Regions from separate parts of the Caenispirillum bisanense genome, predicted to be linked through region 1. Evidence: predicted binding sites of a transcription regulator. Region 1 holds the regulator's gene; the other holds the start of a gene.
What was found. The regulator LexA, encoded in region 1, represses DNA repair genes until DNA is damaged. The targets are predictions, from matches to a motif close to ATGTTCTANTTTGGTTC.

Region 1 (7,092 bases):
ACGGTCTGGACGATGACGAGATCTACCGCCGCCTGATGACGGAATCCGGCGCCAATGCCGTCTACGCCGCCAACGCCCGCAGCCATCGCATGGGCATCAACGGCGTGCCGTGCTTCATCTTCAACGACCGCTTCAGCATGGCCGGCGCGCAGGAACTGGAAGTGCTGATGCGCATGGTCGACCTCGCCGCCGAAACCGACGCTCCGGCGCCGGTGAGCCAGGTTTGACCGCCTGCCGGGGCCGGATTCACCACCAAGACACCAAGACACAAAGGGGGCAGTGGCGCTTTGGCTACTGCCGGGGGCTGCTTGTGGCCGACGGGCGGCGGTTGGCGGCGGTTTCTCTACTAGTAGAAGCGCTTTTCCGACGCGGACGGCGCCGGTTCCGGCCGCCGGGCGCGCGCCGCTAGAGTCCTTTCATTGCTGGCTTAGCTGCCTTATGTTCCTGCGTTTCCCGTGTTTCACGGACCAAAAGCCTAGGACCATTGTCCTCTACCGCTCCGCTGGACATCTACTAGTAGACAAGGCCGTGAAACAGTGTGGAACACGGCAGCTTTCTGCCCTTTTCGGCGAGGGGGCGGCGCATCTTTTGGCGGCGTTGCTTTCCCGCGGGCGCCGACGCATCATCCGGCCACCTGATCCCGCCGCCGGAGCCGATCGTGACCAGCACCGTGGACACCACCCTGCTTGCCGCCCTGCTGGGGTTCGTGGAGGGGCTGACCGAGTTCATTCCCGTCTCCTCCACCGGCCATCTGGTGCTGCTGGTGGACCTGCTGAAGTTCCCCTCGCCGCCCGGCAAGACCTTTGAGGTGGTGATCCAGCTCGGCGCCATCCTGGCCGTCTGCCTGCTGTTCTGGCCGCGCCTGTGGCGGGCGGCGACGGGCATGTTCGTCTGCCCGCGCGAGCGCGCCTTCGTGCGCAACATCACCATCGCCTTCCTGCCGGCCATGGTGATCGGCGCCATCGCCTACCAGGGCATCAAGGCGCTGCTGGGGGCGCCGGTGGTGGTTGCGGTGGCCCTGATCCTGGGCGGTGTCGCCATCCTGCTCATCGAACGGGCGAGGAAAGTGCCGAAAGTCCATGCCGTGGAAGATTTTTCCTGGCGGCTGGCGCTGCGAATCGGGATCTTCCAGTGCCTCGCCATGGTGCCCGGCGTGTCCCGCTCCGGCGCCACCATCATGGGGTCGCTGCTGGTGGGGGTGGAGCGTCGGACGGCGGCGGAGTTCTCCTTCTTCCTCGCCATCCCCACCATGCTGGGGGCGACCGTCTATTCGCTGTACAAGGCCCGCGGCGACCTGGATTTCAGCGACATGAGCCTGATCGCGACGGGCTTCATCACCGCGTTTCTGACGGCGCTGGTGGTGATCAAGGTGGCGCTCGGCTTCATCAGCCGGCACGGCTTCGCGCCCTTCGCGTGGTACCGCATCGCCGTCGGCACCGTCATGCTGGTGCTGCTGCTGGGCGGTAACGCCGCCTGAGCACCGCCCCGACGCCCCGCATTTCTTGACGCGCCGCGCCGGGCTTGCCATCTTCGCCCGAACGAACCGGGACCAAGGCGGGCGACGCATGTACCTGTTGATCGACAACTACGACAGCTTCACCTACAACCTCTGGCACTACCTGGGCGAGCTGGGAGCCGAGGTGGAGGTGCGCCGCAACGACGCCCTGACCGCCGCCGAGGCGCTGGCCATGCAGCCGCAGGGGGTGATCCTGTCGCCCGGCCCGTGCGACCCCGACCGCGCCGGCGTCTGCCTGGGCCTGATCGCCGCCGCCGCCGAGACCCGGGTGCCGCTGTTCGGCGTCTGCCTCGGCCACCAGGCCATCGGCCAGGCCTTCGGCGGCACCGTGGTGCGGGCGCCGCAGCCCATGCACGGCAAGGTCTCCGACATCACCCACACCGCCGCCGGCGTGTTCGCCGGCCTGCCGAGCCCGTTCCGGGCCACCCGCTACCATTCGCTGGTGGTGCGCCGCGACGACCTGCCCGCCTGCCTGACCGTGACCGCCTGGACCGACGACGGCCTCATCATGGGCCTGCAGCATGCCGATCTGCCGATCCACGGTGTGCAGTTCCACCCGGAAAGCATTGAAAGCGAACACGGACACCGCCTGCTGCGCAACTTCCTGGAGGCCGCCGGCGGCACCCCGTCGCGGAAGGCCGCCTGATGTCCAGCGACCTCATGAAGGAGGTGATCGCCACCGTCGCCACCGGCGCCGCCCTGTCGGAGGCCGATGCCGAACGGGCGTTCGAGGTGATCATGTCCGGCGCCGCCACGCCCAGCCAGATCGGCGCCTTCCTCATGGCGCTGCGGGTGCGCGGCGAGACGGTGGAGGAAATCACCGGCGCCGCCCGCATCATGCGCGCCAAGGCCGCCCGCATGGAGGCCCCGGCCGGCGCCCTTGATACCTGCGGCACCGGCGGCGACAGCAGCGGCACCTTCAACATCTCCACCTGCGCCGCCATCGTCATCGCCGCCTGCGGCGTGCCGGTGGCCAAGCACGGCAACCGCGCCGCCAGTTCCAAGTCGGGCTCGGCCGACGTGCTGCAGGCGCTGGGCGTTGACCTGGACGCGCCGCACGAGCGGGTGGAACAGGCCATGCGCGAGGCCGGCATCGGCTTCATGATGGCGCCGCGCCACCATTCCGCCATGCGCCACGTCGGCCCGACGCGCACCGAGCTTGGCACCCGCACCATCTTCAACCTGCTCGGCCCGCTGGCCAATCCGGCGGAGGCGAAACGGCAGGTGCTCGGCGTCTTCGCGCACCGCTGGGTGGAGCCGGTGGCGCAGGTGCTCGGCCGCCTCGGCAGCGAACGGGCCTGGGTGGTGCACGGCTCCGACGGGCTCGACGAACTGACCACCACCGGCGCCTCCTTCGTGGCGGAGCTGAAGGACGGCCGCGTCACCTGCTTCGAGGTGACGCCGGAAGATGCCGGCCTGCGCCGCTGCGCCCCGGAAGACCTGAAGGGCGGCGATGCCGAAACCAACGCCGCCGCCATCCGCGACGTGCTGGCCGGCCGCCCCGGCGCCTACCGCGACATCGTGCTGCTGAACGCCGCTGCCGGGCTGGTGGTGAGCGACCGCGCCGCCGCCCTGCGCGACGGCGTGGCCCAGGCCGCCGCCGCCCTTGACACAGGCAAGGCCGCCGCCACCCTCGACCACATGATCCGCATCACCCGCGGCGAACCCCAGACGGAAACGGAGACCGCCGGTGTCTGACGTGCTGCAGAAGATCCTTGCCACCAAGCGCGAGGAGGTCGCCGCCCGCCGCGCCGCGGCGCCGCTGGCCGCCGTCGAGGCGCGGGCCGCCGAGCAGGCGCCGGCCGGCGCCTTTGCCGCCGCCCTCGACGGCAGCGTCGCCGCCGGCCGCCTCGCCCTCATCTGCGAGATCAAGAAGGCGTCGCCCTCCGCCGGGCTGATCCGGCCGGACTTCGATCCCGCCACCCTTGCCCGCGCCTACGAGGCCGGCGGCGCCTCCTGCCTGTCGGTGCTGACCGACGAGCAGTACTTCCAGGGCGCCGACAGCTTCGTCGCCGCCGCCCGCGATGCCTGCGGCCTGCCGGTGCTGCGCAAGGACTTCCTCATCGACCCCTATCAGGTGGCCGAGGCCCGCGCCATCGGCGCCGACTGCATCCTCATCATCATGGCCGCGCTGTCCGACGCCCAGGCCGCCGAACTGGAGGATGCCGCCGACCGCCACGGCCTCGACGTGCTGATCGAGGTGCATGACGAGGCGGAGATGGAGCGGGCGCTGACGGTGCTGCGCTCGCCGCTGCTAGGGGTCAACAACCGCAACCTCAAGACCCTCACCATCGACCTCGCGGTGACCGAGCGGCTGGCCGCCATGGTGCCCGAGGGCCGCGTGCTGGTGGCCGAGAGCGGCCTCAAGACCAACCGCGACCTCGCCCGCATGGTGGCTGCCGGCGCCCGCCGCTTCCTCATCGGCGAAAGTCTGATGAAGCAGCCGGACGTCGCCGCCGCCACCCGCGCCCTGCTGCAGCCGGTCGAGGCGTGAGCATGGGCGGCTTCACCCACTTCGACGCCGCCGGCAATGCCGTCATGGTCGACGTCTCCGACAAGGCGGAGACGGAGCGCGTGGCGGTCGCCCGCGGCCGCATCGAGATGCAGCCGGAAACCGCCCGGCTGATCGCCGACCACGGCGTCAAGAAGGGCGACGTGCTGGCGGTGGCGCAGCTGGCCGGCATCATGGGCGCCAAGCGCACGCCCGACCTCATCCCCCTCTGCCACCCGCTGGCCCTGACCAAGGTGACCGTCGACCTGGAGCTGGCCGGCGACGGCATCGACATCACCGCCACCTGCAAGCTCAAGGGCCGCACCGGCGTGGAGATGGAGGCGCTGACCGCCGTTTCCGTCGCCGCCCTGACGGTCTACGACATGTGCAAGGCGGTCGATCGCGGCATGCGCATCACCGACATCCGACTCGTCAGCAAGAGCGGCGGCAAATCCGGCGACTGGGCCGCGCCCTGATGGCCCTGCCGCGGCCGCCCGGGCTGCGGAGTCGCGCGGATTTTCAGGTTTTTCACTTGACGGCAGGGGACGAACCAAACTAGAACAACCAAAGATCGTTTCGTCTTTGTTCCCAGTCCCTTTCTGCAGCCGCCTGAGCCGGGAGTCTTGCCTCATGCTGACGAGGAAGCAGTACGAACTCTTGATGTTCATCGAGAAACGGCTGCGCGCCACCGGCGTCTCCCCCAGCTTCGACGAGATGAAGGATGCCCTCGACCTCAAGTCGAAGTCGGGCATCCACCGGCTGATCACCGGGCTTGAGGAACGCGGCTTCATCCGCCGCCTGCCCCACCGCGCCCGGGCGCTGGAAGTGCTGCGCCTGCCGGAGAACATCGGCGGCCCGCGCGCCGGCCTGGACGTCCCCGCCCCGCAGCCAGCGGCGCCGCAGCTGGCCCTGGCGGCGGCGACGGCGGAGGAGCCGCGCGGCTTCCAGCCCAACGTCATCCGCGGCCACTTCGCCCCGCTCCCCGGCACCGCCACCACCACGGCGGAAGCGGTGGATCTGCCGCTCTACGGCAAGATCGCCGCCGGCACGCCCATCGAGGCGCTGCGCGACACCACCACCACCGTGCCGGTGCCCGGCAGCCTGATCACCGGCGGCGAGCATTACGCCCTGACGGTGGAAGGGGACTCCATGATCGAAGCCGGCATCCTGGACGGCGACACGGTCATCATCCGCCGCTGCGAGACCGCCGAGAACGGCGCCATCGTCGTCGCCCTGGTGGACGCCCAGGAAGCGACGCTGAAGCGCCTGCGCCGCAAGGGCTCCTCCATCGCGCTGGAGCCGGCCAACGCCAAGTACGAAACCCGCGTCTTCGGCCCCGACCGGGTGCAGATCCAGGGCCGGCTGGTCGGCCTGCTGCGCCACTACTGAGGCCGCTCGGCACCGCTGTCTCCGGCGGCCTCCGTTCGCAGGCCGTCGCGATAGTGGCGGAAGGGTGACCACGGGCGGCCGCCCATGCTGGCCGCCACCGTCTCCACCCGCGGCTGCGGCCCGAGCCAGATGGCATGGGCGCCCTGGCGCCACAGGGCGCGGCGGTCGATGACCGCCAGGGCGTGGTCGCACCAGCGGGTGACGCTGATGCTGGCGACGATGACGTCGGCGGCCCAGCAATCCTCCGGCAGCGCCGCCGGGTCGCGCACCAGGGCGGTGGCCAGGCCGCGCGCCCGGTAGATGCAGCCGGCGGCATCGCAGGCCAGGTGCGGCGGGCTTTCGAGGGTGAAGGGCACCGCCGGGCCGGTGGCGCCGCCGCTCTTCGGCCACGGCACCGGGTCGAGGGCGCCGAACCGTTCCTGCCACAGGTCGCGGGCAAAGCCGTCGGAGCGGCCGGGGGAGAGGATCAGCCCGCCGCCCGGGCCGCGCACCGCCATCACCGATCCCTCGTCGTTCACCAGGATGTCCGGCCCCGGCCACCACCAGGCGCTGGAGAAGGCCACCGCCGCCGCCACCAGTCCGGCCAGCCGCCACGGTCGCCGCCACAGACACAGCCACAGGCCGCCGAGGGCCACTCCGGCCAGACCCCAGGCGGGCAGCGGCGGCACCTGCCGGGTGGCGCCGGGCCAGGCGGCCACCGTCTCCGCCACCCAGGAAACCGCCGCCAGCCCCTGCCCCATCGCCCACAGCGGCACTCCCTCCAGCCCCAGCGGCATGGCGAGCAGGCCGACGATCCCCGCCGGCATGACCACCGCGCTCACCACCGGCATGGCGGCCAGATTGGCGGCCAGGGAATGCACCGCGACGGTGTTGAAGTGATAGGCGGCAAACGGCGCCGTCGCCAGCGAGGCGAGAACCGTCGAAGCCATCAGCCCGTCGACGTAGACCGCCGCCGTGCGCAGCCAGCGCCGCCCTGCCCGGCCGCGACTGCGCCACGCCGACAGGCGCGGCGCCAGCAGCTCGTACCCGGCCACCAGCGCCGTGACGGCGGCGAAGGACATCTGGAAGCTCGGCCCGACCAGCACCTCCGGCTGGGTCAGCAGCACGGCCAGGGCCGCCCACGCCAGGGTGCGCAGCGAGATGGCAGTGCGGTCCACCAGCACCGCCGTCAGCACGATGGCGGTCATGATGAAGGCGCGCTGGCTCGGCACCGCCGCGCCGGACAGCACCACATAGAACGCCGCCGCCAGCAGCGCGCCGGCCGCGGTCAGCTTCTTCACGTCCCAGCGCAGCGCCACTGCCGGTACCATGGCCAGCAGCGCCCGCACGCCGACGAACACCAGCCCGGCCGCCAGGGTCATGTGCAGGCCGGAGATGGACAGCAGGTGCGCCAGACCGGAGTCGCGGTAGGCCTGCAGGGTCGCCTCGGGGATGGCGGCGCGGGCGCCGGTGACCAGGGCGGCGGCGATGTCTCCCTCCGGGCCGGGAATGGCGGCCCCCAGCCGCGCCGCCACCGCCGCCCGCAGGCGCTGCACCGCCGCCGCCACGTCGCCGCCTTCGGCCGGGGCCAGAATCTCCGCCGGTGCGACCGTGTACCCCACCGCCCCCAGCCGGTCGAACCACGCCTGCCGCGGGAAGTTGAAGCCGCCCGGCGCGCTGGGGGCCGGCGGCGGCATCAGCACCGCCCGCAGCCGCA
Region 2 (7,092 bases), on a different contig from region 1:
CCTGTTTGCCTCCGACGAGGAACAGGCGGTGCGCCGCTCAGTCCACCTCGGGCCGAAGGACGCCCTGCGCGAGGCCCGTGCCCGCATGCGGGACGTGGAAGACCGGCTGAACCGGCTGGAAGCGGCGATCCTGTCGGAGGACTTCCAGCTGCGCCGCAAGTTCCGCGACATCAGCTGATCCTCCCCTGCCTCCCGTGACGCGCCATCGCCGCCGCCGTGCCCTGTGGGTGCGGCGGCGGTGTCTTGTTTCGATGCCGGCGGCAACAGCGCGGCGGCGGCGGGCGTTGACGACGCATCCCGCCGCCCGTGCCGGAGGTCGCTGCCATGCGGTTCCTGCTGACCCTGATCGTGGTTGTCGTGCTGCTGGCCGCAGGGGCGGCGGCGGTCATCTTCACCGGCGCCTACAACGTGGCGGCCGATGATCCCCATACGGCGCCGGTGCGCTGGCTGCTGGCGACGGCGCGGGTGAACTCGGTGCAGGCGCGGGCGGAGGCGGCGGCGGTGCTGGCCGACCTGGAGGCGCCGGAGCGCATCGCCGCCGGTGCCCGTCTCTATGCCGAGCGCTGCGCCGCCTGCCACGGCACCCCCGGCGCCGAGCCGCCGGAGTGGGCCCGCCGTATGCAGCCGGCGCCGCCCGCCATGGACCACGCCGCCCGCTTCTGGGCGCCGCACCAGATCCACTGGATCATCGCCCACGGCTTCAAGGCGACCGGCATGCCGGCGTGGCGGGAGGTTCTGCCCGAGGACGCGCTGTGGGCGCTGACCGCCTACGTCGCCGCCACCCCCGGCATGACCGCCGCCGACTACGACTCCCTCACCGCCGCCGAGGACGCTGCAGAGTAGTCGGCGGCATCATCCACGTCCCGCAGCACCGGGCCGAGCGCCGCCGCCGGCAGCAGCGCCAGGGTGTCGGCCAGCGCGTGCGGCGTCGACCATCGCACCGGCGCCAGCGGTGGCAGCGGCCGGCGGGCGCCGATCAGCCAGTAGCCGCCATCGGTGGCCGGTCCCAGCACCCACGGCGCCCGCCGCAGCGCCGTCAGGGCGGCGGCGATGTGGGCCGGGCGCACCTCGGGAATGTCGGCGCCGATCAGCACCGCGGGGCCGGGCAGGGCGGCATGGAGGCAGCGCCGCATGCGGCTGCCGAGGTCGCCCCGGCCCTGGGGCAGGGCGGCACGGCCGTGGGGCGGCTGCGGCCGCCAGCGGTCGGGCGTCACCGCCACCACCAGCCGCCAGCGCCGGTCGGCGCCCAGCACCCGCAGCGTCCGCGCCAGGGTGGTGCGGTAGAAGGCGGTGGCCGCCACCGGGCCGATGCCCGCCGCCAGCCGCGTCTTCACCCGCCCGAGCACCGGCTGCTTGGCCATGACGATGACGGTCGGCCGCCGCCGGCTCATGGCCGCCTCCCGCCGTAGAAGCGCACCAGCCGCGCCGCCGGCACGCCCAGCATCCACAGCCCCAGGCAGGCGAGGTTGCGCAGCGGCCGCCGCAGCCAGCCGTCGCGCTCGTAACGCACCGCCGAGGTGGTGACGACCGTATCGAGCAGCCGCAGCCGGCGGCGGGCGATGCGGCGCACCAGATCGACGTCCTCCATCAACGGCAGCGGGCGGTAGCCGCCGAGGCGGTCGTACAGCGCCCGCGGCAGCAGCAGGCCCTGGTCGCCATAGGGCAGGGCGAGCAGCCGGCAGCGCCACGCCACCAGCCGCTCGATCCGGCGGGCGCGGCGGTCGGGGCTGGCGAAGCGCAGGGTGAAGGCGGCGGCGCTGTCGGGATGCTCCGCCATGTGCCGCTGCGCCGCCGCCCACCAGCCGGGGGCGGGGACGCTGTCGGCGTGCAGGATAAGCAGCCAGTCGCCTTTGGCAGCGGCAGCCCCCGCCTGCAACTGCGGCCCGCGCCCGCGCGGCGCGGTCACCAGTCGCGGCGCCAGCGCCGGGGTGGCATCGGTGGAGCCGCCGTCGGCCACGATGATCTCCGCCGCCGCGCCGGCCTCGGCCAGCGCCGCCAGGGTATCGGGCAGGGTGGCGGCGGCGTTCAGGGTGGGGATGACGATGGACAGGCGGGGCGCGGTCATGGCGGACGGGCTGCGGCGGCGGGTCGGCCTCAGCCTAACCCGCCGCCGCCCGCCGCCGCCAGCGCCGCCGTCACTGGGCGGCGGTGCAGTAGACGTCGGTGGTGTAGTGGCCGGCGATTTCGTAGGCGGTCGAGGGCTTGATCATGAACTCGCTGGCCCCCTTGCGGCTGGCGACGCCCTCCGCCCAGTCGTAGGTATAGCCAAGTCGCGTCCACGGGGCGCCCGCCACCAGGTAGGAGGTGCGGTAGAGGTTGGCCCACCACGGGGCATCGGTGACGGTGGGGCCGGGGCCGACATCGCAGCTGGTATCGGTCACCTCCTGGTCGGGGCAGGGGCGGATGAGCCCGGCCACCGGCACCCACATCTCGACGAACACGTCGTAGGCGCGGTCGATGGACAGGCCCAGGTGTTCCTTGATGCGCTGGCTGCGCCCCTGCTGCGGCAGGTTCTGGCAGAACTGCTGCACCTGGGGCGCGGCGGTCACCCACACCACCGGGCTGCCCGGCGGCGTGGTCTTGTTGGGATCGCCGGAGTAGTAGTTGTCGTAGGTCGCCTGCGACATCCAGGCGACCATCTTGACCTCGGTGTTCTGGTTGCGCCAGCTGAGGCCGGGCGTCGCCGGCAGCAGGGCGATGAGGTCGTTGGCGCGCTTGGCGTCGGTGGGAACGGCGGCATCCTGGATGGCGGCCTGCCAGCGCTCCGCCGGGGTCAGGCCGACCAGCGGGGCGGGGGAGGCGACGGCGGCCGGGGCCTGGGCCTGCGGCGCCGCCGCACAGGCGGCCAGCACCAGGGCGAGCAGCGGTGCCGCTGCCCGGAACAAACGAACGGTCATGGTGGGATCTCCCTCCTTTGTTGCAGGAAGGATTATCCACACCCCTTGCAGGGTGTCCCCCGTCATATGAAATGATCTTGTTTTGTTCTCATTTCACGGCACAATGGGCGTCTTCCGCAGCCAGCCGAGAGCCCTGCCATGACCACCACCCCGGACCAGCCGACGCCCCGCCGCGGTGCCGTGACCAATGCCGTCGGCCGCTACGAGCGCTTCACCCGCGAGCGCGAGCCCGACGGCTGGGAACAGGCCCCGCCCGAGCGGGCCGAGGGGGCGGAGTCGGAGGACCTGGACGACTGGGACGACCTGCCGCCCCTGCGCACCACCGTGCAGCGCGACGCCAGCCGCTCCATCCTGGCACGCAACACCTCGCCCGACATTCCCTTCGACCGCTCCATCAATCCCTATCGCGGCTGCGAGCACGGCTGCGTCTACTGCTTCGCCCGGCCCTCCCACGCCTACCTGGGCCTGTCGCCGGGGCTCGACTTCGAGAGCCGGCTGTTCGAAAAGCCCGACGCCCCGGCCCTGCTGGAGGCGGAGCTGCGGCGCAAGTCCTACCGCTGCGCCCCCATCGCCATCGGCACCAACACCGACCCCTACCAGCCCATCGAGCGCGAGCGGCGCATCATGCGCGGCGTGCTGGAGGTGCTGCGCGACTACAACCACCCGGTCACCATCGTCACCAAGTCGGCCCTGGTGGCGCGCGACATCGACATCCTGGCGCCCATGGCGGCGAAGCGGCTGGTGCGGGTGGCGATATCGGTCACCACCCTGGATCGCGGTCTGCAGAAGGTGCTGGAGCCGCGGGCGGCGACGCCGGGGGCGCGGCTGACCGCCATGAAGGCGCTGGTCGATGCCGGCATCCCGACGGCGGTGATGGTGGCGCCGGTGATCCCCGCCCTGACCGACCACGAGCTGGAGCGCATCCTGGAGCAGGCGGCCCTGGCCGGCGCCGATGCGGCGGGGTGGATCTTCCTGCGCCTGCCGCTGGAGATCCGCGACCTGTTCGAGGAATGGCTGCGCACCCACCGGCCCGACCGGGCGGAGCGGGTGCTGTCGCTGATCCGCCAGGCGCGCGACGGCGTGCTCTACCAGTCGGCGTGGGGCAAGCGCATGACCGGCAGCGGCCCCATCGCCGAGATGATCGGCGCCCGCTTCCGCATCGCCGCCCGCCGCTTCGGCATGGAGCCGCGCGACCTGGCGCTGGACTGCACCCAGTTCCGCCCGCCGCCGCGCGCCGGCGACCAGCTGGCGCTGCTGTAGGCCTCAGCGGTCGGACAGGGCGGCGATCTTGGCGTTGGCCTGCCGCAGGCGGTCGGCGAGCAGGGCGGCAAGGTTGCGCAGGATGGTTTCGCCGGCCGTGGGACGGTCGCGGCGCAGCCGGTCGTAGTCGGCGAGGTCGAGACGCAGGCAGGTCACCGGCGTGTCGGCCCACACGTCGGCGGTGCGCGGACTGCCCGGTGTCAGCAGCGCCAATTCCCCGAAGCAGGTGCCGGCACCCAGGGTCGCCAGACGCGGGCCGTCCGGCAGGCGGATGCTGACCATGCCGGTCTGCAGGAAGAACACGCTGTCGGCGGGCTCGCCGGCTGCGATGATGCGCTCGCCGGTGCGGATGGCGTGCGGCTGCACCAGCCTGGCGATCCGGGCGAGATCGTCGGCGGACAGGCCCTGCATCAGGCTCTGGTCGGCGAGCGGCACGCTTTCCATCACCCGGCCGAAGCCGCCGTAAAGGAACACCACCTGATCTTCCGCCCATTCCACCGCCTCATCCAGGGTGGCGTGGCGGCGCAGGGCGGAGGCGGTATCGGCGTCGCCGGTGAGAGCGGCGGCCAGGGTGGCGGCCGGCTGGCCTTCGGCGTCGAGGCCGGACAGAACCACCCGCGTGCCGGCGGCGGTGAGGTCGCGGAACAGCGCCGCCAGCAGTGCAGGCGCACCGGCGCCCAGGCGGCCGACCCGGCGCAGGTCGAACACCACCAGCTCGCGCGGGCCGCCGGCCGCGACGCTGCGGGCGATGTAGTCGCAGGCGGCGAAATTGAGGGCGCCGGCCAGTTCCATCACCCGCACCACGCCGCCGTGGCGGTCGAGGATGTCGCGTTCGGTCTGGTGGCGGTTGCGGCGGGACGCCACCTGCCGCAGGTCGTAGTCGGCGGCGATGCTGCTGGTCACGTCGCCGGTGCGCTGCAGCAGGTGAAGGCCGAAGTGGGCCGACAGGTGCTCGCACACCTTCAGGCCGCGCACGCTGTTGCCTTGGGCATCCAGGGGCGGCGAGAAGGTGCCGAGGCCGAACTGGGCCGGCAGGGTGGCGACGATGCCGCCGCCGACGCCGCTCTTGGCGGGCAGGCCGACCCGGTAGATCCATTCGCCGGCGTAGTCGTACATGCCGGCGCTGACCATCACCGACAGGGTGCGGGCGACCGTAGCCGGTGCGACCACCGCCTCGCCGGTGACCGGGTTGACGCCGTTGGCGGCCAGGGTGGCACCCATCACGGCAAGGTCGCGCGCGGTGACCAGCAGGGCGCACTGGCGGAAGTAGACGTCGAGCGCCGCGTCCACGTCGCCTTTCAGGATGCCGTGGTTGCGCAGCAGCCAGGCGATGGCCCGGTTGCGGTCGCCGGTGTCGCGTTCCGACCGGAACACGGTGTCATCGACCTCCAGCCGCCGCCCGGCGAAGCGGCCGAGCAGGTCGCGGATGCGCTCGAACGCGCCGTCGGGATCAAGCCGATGCACAAGGCCGGAGCAGGCCATGGCGCCGGCGTTGACCATGGGGTTGAAGGGGCGGTTGTCCGCCCGCAGGCGGATGGAATTGAAGGCCTCGCCCGAGGGCTCGACGCCGATGGTCGCCTCCACCAGCTCCGGCCCACCCAGTTCGAGCGCCAGCGCGAAGACGAAGGCCTTGGAGACCGACTGGATGGTGAACGGCACGCCGGTGTCGCCGACCTCGTGCACGTGGCCGTCGATGGTGGCGAGGGCGATGCCGAAGCGGGCCGGATCAGCCTTGGACAGTTCCGGGATGTAGTCCGCCACCCGCCCGGAGGTGTCGCGGCCGAACCGCCGGTGGCAGTCCTCCAGAAAGCGAGCCAGCGGCTGCCGCGGCGGCGCCGCCGTCGGCTCGCGCAAGGCGGTCAGTCCCTCGTCCTTCCCCCACCGCACCGGCATCCCCTATCCCCCTGTTCCCGGCATGCGACACGGGGGACAGACTGTGCATGCCGGGCGGGGGGCTGTCTATTAGACCTTAATCTTAGTAAGGTCTTATCGCGGCTGCACGCCGCGCAGGAAGGTCAGCCCCTCATCCCGCACGAAGCCGGGGTTGGCGTCGTAGGCGTCGCACAGCAGCAGGCGGAAGGCGTGCTGCTTGCCGTTGGGGGTGTCGGGGCCGAAGGCGCCCTGGGCGAACAGGCAGACGCTGGTGCCCTGGTAGAGCGCCCAGTTGATGCCGTCGGCATAGCCGTCGCTGCTGCGGTGGAGGGAGCCGTCGCTGTTGCGGGCGATGACCGCATCGGCGGCGGGCAGGAAGGCGTCGTGCGGGAACGGCTTGAAGGCGGCGTCGCCGGGCAGGCTTTCGATCACCATGAAGCCGCGGCCGAGGTCGATCTGCTCCACCGTGCGGCCGTCGGGCAGGGCTGCCGCCTCCAGGCGGACGATGCGCAGGCGCTCGGTCTCCGGCAGCACGTAGTGGCTGGTCTGGGCGGCGGCGGAGGGCTCCACCGGCGCCGCGGCGGCGGCCGTGGCGGCCGTCGCGCTGGCTGCCGACTCGCTGCCGCCGCCACCGGTGAGGGCGCCGAGGGTGGTGCAGGCGCCGAGGCCGGTCACCAGGAACATCGCCGCTATCGCGCGTCGCATGGCATCAATCCTCTGTGAACACGCGGTCATTCTACCCGCGAAGGTGATCGAAACAAGGCAGGCCTGCGACCATTCCGTGGCGGCGCCGGTCGGTGCTGGACAGGCCGGCGACGGCGGGAGCACACTCCTGCCCCGGCCGACCCCGGCCACCCCTTTCGATCAGCCGCCGGCCCGCCCATGGACGCTGCCCACGCCCACACCGACGTCACCGCCATCGCCATCACCGCCCTGATCGCCATGGGCTGCGGCCTCATTCTGCACCGGCTGCGGCAACCGGCCATCGTCGGCTACATCGTCGCCGGCGTGATCCTCGGGCCGTCGGTGCTGGGGCTGGTGCGCGACCGCGACAACATCGCCC

Region 2: a site for LexA is predicted at 2,969-2,985, ahead of ABD056_RS14300 (PA0069 family radical SAM protein). Genes of this name have one in related genera too.

What each region holds. Positions count from the first base shown of each region.
Region 1 covers NZ_BAAAEP010000002.1:56,580-63,671, reverse strand. The annotation lists gene ABD056_RS01915 (DsbA family oxidoreductase) at 1-227, shown strand, start outside; gene ABD056_RS01910 (undecaprenyl-diphosphate phosphatase) at 659-1,477, shown strand; gene ABD056_RS01905 (anthranilate synthase component II) at 1,566-2,162, shown strand; gene trpD (anthranilate phosphoribosyltransferase) at 2,162-3,214, shown strand; gene trpC (indole-3-glycerol phosphate synthase TrpC) at 3,207-4,010, shown strand; gene moaC (cyclic pyranopterin monophosphate synthase MoaC) at 4,013-4,483, shown strand; gene lexA (transcriptional repressor LexA) at 4,638-5,396, shown strand; gene ABD056_RS01880 (ComEC/Rec2 family competence protein) at 5,390-7,092, opposite strand, start outside.
Region 2 covers NZ_BAAAEP010000031.1:18,844-25,935, reverse strand. The annotation lists gene ABD056_RS14325 (PspC domain-containing protein) at 1-178, shown strand, start outside; gene ABD056_RS14320 (c-type cytochrome) at 325-843, shown strand; gene ABD056_RS14315 (TIGR04282 family arsenosugar biosynthesis glycosyltransferase) at 804-1,391, opposite strand; gene ABD056_RS14310 (TIGR04283 family arsenosugar biosynthesis glycosyltransferase) at 1,388-2,065, opposite strand; gene ABD056_RS14305 (hypothetical protein) at 2,136-2,897, opposite strand; gene ABD056_RS14300 (PA0069 family radical SAM protein) at 3,036-4,157, shown strand; gene glsA (glutaminase A) at 4,161-6,050, opposite strand; gene ABD056_RS14290 (hypothetical protein) at 6,144-6,734, opposite strand; gene ABD056_RS14285 (cation:proton antiporter) at 6,912-7,092, shown strand, end outside.